Regions from separate parts of the Staphylococcus sp. 231237_7MaSpsaltlick genome, predicted to be linked through region 1. Evidence: riboswitches for the same ligand, from Rfam matches in the RefSeq annotation. Region 1 holds a riboswitch; the other holds the start of a gene.
The links. Region 1 has a riboswitch for FMN ahead of ribD (bifunctional diaminohydroxyphosphoribosylaminopyrimidine deaminase/5-amino-6-(5-phosphoribosylamino)uracil reductase RibD). Riboswitches for the same ligand answer to the same signal wherever they lie in the genome.
Positions count from the first base shown of each region.

Region 2: it holds a riboswitch for FMN, as region 1 does, so the genes downstream of both, ribD (bifunctional diaminohydroxyphosphoribosylaminopyrimidine deaminase/5-amino-6-(5-phosphoribosylamino)uracil reductase RibD) here and ribD (bifunctional diaminohydroxyphosphoribosylaminopyrimidine deaminase/5-amino-6-(5-phosphoribosylamino)uracil reductase RibD) in region 1, are expected to answer to the same signal.

Region 1 is NZ_JBICNX010000007.1:231,376-234,592, forward strand. It holds gene ribA (GTP cyclohydrolase II) at 1-36, opposite strand, end outside; gene ribE (riboflavin synthase) at 47-679, opposite strand; gene ribD (bifunctional diaminohydroxyphosphoribosylaminopyrimidine deaminase/5-amino-6-(5-phosphoribosylamino)uracil reductase RibD) at 686-1,729, opposite strand; FMN riboswitch at 1,894-2,027, opposite strand; gene ACF91D_RS15550 (FAD/NAD(P)-binding protein) at 2,513-3,217, opposite strand, start outside.
Region 2 is NZ_JBICNX010000052.1:2,227-5,443, forward strand. It holds gene ACF91D_RS29020 (FAD/NAD(P)-binding protein) at 1-869, shown strand, start outside; FMN riboswitch at 1,123-1,254, shown strand; gene ribD (bifunctional diaminohydroxyphosphoribosylaminopyrimidine deaminase/5-amino-6-(5-phosphoribosylamino)uracil reductase RibD) at 1,419-2,462, shown strand; gene ribE (riboflavin synthase) at 2,470-3,105, shown strand; gene ribB (3,4-dihydroxy-2-butanone-4-phosphate synthase) at 3,117-3,217, shown strand, end outside.

The sequences.
Region 1 (3,217 bases):
AGCTGTTAAAGCTTTGTCTATACTGTCTAATTGCATATTACCCCTCCTAAAATCCAAATGCTCTAAGTTTTTCTGGGCTCAATTCTGATTCATTAGTATTGATAATTCGTTCAACATATTTGAATAACATATCAGTTTCTATATGGACTGGATCACCAACACGTTTTTGATTTAAAATTGTTGATTTTCTTGTTTCTGGTATAAGATGAATATCAAACTCAGTTTCTTTTAGTTGGAAGATAGTTAAACTCACACCATCTACAGTTATTGATCCTTGGCTAACCATTTGTTTAATTAGTGCTGATGATGGTTTGATTGTTACAATTTTAGAGTTGTCTGATGCTTGTATACGAGTGATTCTAGCAACTTCATCTACATGACCTAAAACAAAGTGACCACCAAAACGTCCTTGTCCGCTCATTGCTCTTTCTAAATTAACTTCAGCAGATTGAGTTAATTGATTTAAATATGTTTTATTCTCAGTACCTTTAATCACTTGGACTAAAAAGCTTTGATGGTCAAATTCCACCACTGTTAAACATGCACCGTTAACACTGATTGAATCTCCAATATGCATATCTGATAAAATCGTTTGGCACTCAATCTTTAAGTTAACTACAGACTGTTGCGTGGATACTTTCTTTATGGTCCCAACCTCTTCAACAATTCCTGTAAACATGAATAATCACTTCTTTCGTAACTCTAGTTTGATATTTTGCTCAAGCATTTGTGAATTTACAATTTCAAACTGTGGTACTTCTGATAGATTAAAAATATTTTCACTTTGGAAAAATTGATAATTACCAGAACCACCTATAATTTTCGGGGCGTAATATAAGATTAGTTCGTTTGTAAATTTGGATTGTAGAAATTCAGAAGTCACTGTGGGTCCCGCCTCTACTAGCACACTTCCAATTCCTCTTTGATATAAATCTTTTAATATATTTTCAATTGAACAATTCGTTAATTCTATGATTTCTACATGTTCAATATTCGTTTTTAAATTTTTATTTTGAGTATAAATCCATATTGGTTCATTCCTTAATTGAAAAATATCTAAATCAAAATCAATTTCACCAGTTTTAGATAAGATTACTTTTATAGGATGCTTACCTTCTTCAATACGTGTAGTATATTGTGGGTTATCTGCTTGGATTGTACCTCTACCTGTCAATACAGCATCATGCTTATGTCGTAGATGAAACACATCATTTTTTACTGCTTTATTAGTAATCCATTTACTTTCTCCTTTATCAGTGGCTTGTTTACCATCAAGACTACATGAAACTTTCACTGTAATTTCTGGAATAGATTCATTCTTAGCAATAAAGAAATCCGTGTATAGTGATTCTGCCTCTGACTGAGGACGAAATATCACTTCGATACCTGCCTGTTCTAATATGTCGTCACCTTCAGAGGGTAATGTTGTGTCTTTAACTGCATAAACAACCTTTTTAATGCCCGCTTCAATGATTTTGTTGACACATGGTGGCGTTGAACCATAATGCGTACATGGCTCTAGTGAAATATATATAGTGCCACCTCGAGCATTGTCTCGTGCCATATCTAAAGCTTGTACTTCAGCATGCTTACCACCTTTTTGTAAATGGGCTCCCATACCAACAATACGACCTTCATTTACTACTACAGCACCAACTGGTGGGTTTAAACCCGTTTGTCCTTCTACCATTTTTGCTAATTGAATAGCATAATTCAAATAATGACTCATTTTATCACCTCTAAATAATAAAAAAACACCTGAAATTAACATTTCAGGTGTGGGATATATATTGATATAACATTTTTAGCAATAATAAAATACACACTTATACATATTAAAATAAAAGTGTATGCTAAATAAACACTTAAAAAGTGCTATTTCCAAGTTATACTTCATTCTTTCTCCCATCCAGACTTTACTGTCGGCTCTAGAATTTCACTAGATCAGCCACATTTGCTTCAACAAATGCAGGTCGCAGGCTTAATTTACTGCCGGTTGGGAATTTCACCCTGCCCCGAAAGAATATTTATGAAATTGTATTCGATGATTGAGTCAGGTAACTTTGAATAAGTTACAAAATAATGGTACTACACTTTTGACAAAATGACAATTCTTATTATCTAAGTCGGCTTTATTTTTTTGATATTCTTTAGATTATTACAATTTAAAGTACAAACAAATTAGTTAAAACCAAGAGATTAAGACGGGAATACCCAAAACACTCAGATGATTTAATTCAATTCATCTGAGTGCTTCTTTTTTATACAATACTTTGTATTGTCGGCTCGCTTTCTTAGGAGACAACTACAGCCTGTAGTCTTCATCTTGTGCTATTTCCTCAAGAGTCTCGCCAAAATACGTCGCATTCATATATAATTTACATTTGAAGAATCATTATATGAAATCTAATTCAAAATCGAATAAAAAATAATGGGAAATTATAACTCGGTTAACTTACAACTTTTAATTAATTTGTTATGGTGTAATTTATATCTAAATAAAAAAACATTTTTATTTTGTACTTAATAAATGGTCAACCACGTTAACAGCTTGTTTTACAATCATCATAACGCCATTACGTGATTGATTAATTCCATTAGTTAATTGACCGAGCGCATACATATGTTTCAATGTGCCATATCGAGGGCTTATGATTTGATTTGTTTCAGCCACAATTTGAATACCACCAAGCGGATGTGGTTGTACAACCTGTCTATTTTCCAAATTTAACACGAGCTGATCATCTTCATCTAAATCTGCTAGTTGTGTCTTCGAGCCTGTCGCATTAATTACAATATCGAACTGTTCTATTAACTTATCTTTATAATTAAAATTGAACTTATTATCTCTGTATTGAACATCCTCTAGACCATTATTGATTTTGATTGTGCCGTGATTAATATGATCTATCAACAACCGCGCTGTTTGTGGAGGCATTGGATTTGAATTCTCTTTTAATATAGGTTGATAATCAGTTAAAAATCGTTTTTGATCTTCCCTACTTAAACTATTCCAAATCCAATTTAAATTTTCTTTCGTTAATTCTAGTATACTTTGTAATTTCCCTAAAGCATCAGCATGCTCTAAATCATAAGTTAAATCTTTAATTGGATCATCTTGACTACGATGAACTAATGTTTCGACATCAATATTATGCAATGCACAATCTTTCAAAAATAACTTTATCGCTTCATCTAAAGGTACGTTACCAAAATG
Region 2 (3,217 bases), on a different contig from region 1:
CTGGTTTAGCGAGTTTAGATGTTATCCGTTATGTTACCGAACATCACATCAATTTACCAATTACTGTAGCCAGTCGTAAAGGTGAATTACCAAGTGTGAGAGGTGAGATGCCAGAAATCACATTTCAATATTTAACCCCTGAAAAATTTAACGAACTAAAAGCAGAAAATTTTGGGAATGTACCATTGGATGATGCGATGGCACTATTTTTAAAAGAATGTGCAGTTTATGAAATACCAGTGGAAACTTTGGTGCATCGAAAAGTTGGTAATCCTGTCGAAGATTTGAAATATGATCTCGAACATGCAAAAGACTTAGGCAAGTTTCAAAGTATACTTGAGTTAATTAAGGAAAATTTAAATTGGATTTGGAACAGTTTCAATAGGAATGATCAAAAGCGCTTCTTAGAACAATATCAACCCATATTGAAAGCAAATTCCAATCCAATGCCACCTAGAACAGCTAAATTATTGATTGAGCATATAGAAAATGAACAAATAAGAATATATGATGGTTTAGAAAATATTGAATATAACAACCATCAGTTTAAATTGACATATGCAAATCATGGTGATGATTACTTTGATATAGTGATTAATGCCACAGGTTCTAAGACGCAACTTAAAGACCTTGATAGTGATGATCAACTTGTTATTAATTTAGAAAATAGGCAGGTCATACAAGCACACCCATTAGGTGGTATTCAAATTGTAGCAGAAACCAACCAAGTCATAAGCCCTAGATATGGTACGTTACAAAATATGTTTGCATTAGGACAGCTTACTAATGGCATCAATCAATCTAGAAATGGTGTGACTATGATTGTAAGACAAGCGACTGGTATTATTCATAGATTGTTGGAAAATTAAATGCGAAGTATGTTATTACTATGTCATGTATTTTGATTTTAATGAATAAATATAAAAAGTATAATAAATTTTTTATAATTGCAAATGATGATGAAGTTGATTTGACGGGCTTTTTAATAGTTATAAAATGACGAAATTCAAAAAAATAAAGCCGACTTAAGTAATAAGAATTGTTATTTTTGAATTATTGTAGTATTATGTTCTTGTAACTTAATTAAAGTTGCTTGACTCAAACAGCAATTTACAATTTCATATATTCTTTCGGGGCAGGGTGAAATTCCCAACCGGCAGTAAATTAAGCCTGCGACCTGCATTTGTTTTCAAATGTGGCTGATCTAGTGAAAATCTAGAGCCGACAGTATAGTCTGGATGGGAGAAAGAATAACGTATAACTAATAAAAGGCACTAATGTAGTGTTTTATTTAGCATTCACTTATTTCTACTTTTGGATAAGTGTATTTAAATCTAAGTTTATAATGTTATAACGCATATATCCCACACCTGAAATGTACGATTTCAGGTGTTTTTTATTTTTTAGAGGTGATTAGCTTGAGTCAATATTTAAATTACGCAATTGAATTAGCGAAGATGGTAGATGGACAAACAGGATTAAATCCACCTGTCGGTTCTGTTGTAGTAAATGATGGACGCATCGTAGGTTTAGGTGCACATCTGAAGAAAGGCGATAAACACGCCGAAGTACAAGCCTTAGATATGGCACAAGATGCTGCAGAAGGTGGGACGATTTATATCTCACTAGAACCATGTACACACTATGGTTCGACGCCACCATGTGTTAATAAAATTGTTGAGCATGGTTTGAAGAAAGTGGTATATGCAGTGAAAGATACAACACTACCTTCAAATGGCGATGTAATTTTGAAAGAGGCAGGTATCGAAGTAGAATATAGACCTAATGAAGATGCTGCACTGCTATATAGAGATTTCTTTGAAGCTAAAAGCAAAGGTTTACCACAAGTTACTGTTAAAGTATCTTGCAGTTTAGACGGTAAACAAGCGACAGACTTTGGAGAAAGTAAATGGATAACAAATAAAGCAGTAAAGCAAGATGTCTTTAAATTACGTCATCAACATGACGCAGTAATAACAGGTAGAGGAACTTTAGAAGCGGATAATCCACAATACACAACACGTATTGAAAATGGTAAAGATCCTATTCGAGTCATTTTATCAAAAACTGGTGATATAGATATGTCACTAGATATATTTAAAGATCCATCTACAGCAATTTGGATTTATACAGAAAATAAACAATTAGAAAGTAAACACGAGCAAATAACAGTTATACAATTAGAACATTGCTCAATTGAAAATATATTAAAAGATTTGTATGCGAGAGGTGTCGGTCGATTACTCGTTGAAGCAGGTCCGACCTTAACAACTACATTCTTACAAACAGAATTTATCAATGAACTTATCATATATTATGCCCCGAAATTAATAGGTGGTTCAGGTCACAATCAATTCTTCCACACAGAACAAGTGGTTGATTTAGCTGATGTACCACAATTTGAAATTGTGAATTCCAATTTGCTTGAGCAAAATATTAAATTAGAATTGCGAAAGAAGTGAAATCAGTATGTTTACAGGTATCGTTGAAGAAGTAGGTACAATAAATAAAATATCGACACAACAATCTGTGGTTAATTTAACAATCGGCTGTAAAACAATATTGGCAGATATGCATATCGGCGATTCTATTAGTGTGAACGGCGCATGTTTAACAGTCATTGAATTTGATGATCATTCATTTTCTGTACAAGTAATAAAAGGTACTGAAAATAAAACGTATTTAAATCAGTTAAACCAAGCACAAGAAGTTAATTTGGAAAGGGCTATGAGCGGACAAGGTCGTTTTGGTGGACATTTCGTGCTTGGTCACGTCGATGAAGTAGCAAAGATTACAAGAATACAAGCTTCAGATAATTCGAAAATAGTAACAATCAAACCAAATAACTCAAATTTAATTAAGCAAATGGTGCAACAAGGGTCTATTACGGTAGACGGTGTAAGTTTAACGATTTTTAAATTAAAGGATACGGAATTTGATATTCATCTTATTCCAGAAACTAGAAAATCGACGATACTGAATGATAAACGTGTTGGTGATCCAGTCCACATTGAAACAGATATGTTATTCAAATATGTTGAAAGAATAATGGAATCAACTGATTCAGGATTAACGTCTGACAAACTTAAAGCGTTTGGATTTTAGGAGGGCTATATATGAAATTAGATAAAATAGAGGATGCGCTACAAGCTTTAAAAGATGGTAAAAGTGTAATAGTAGTAGATGATGAAAATAGAGAAAATGAAGGCGATCTTGT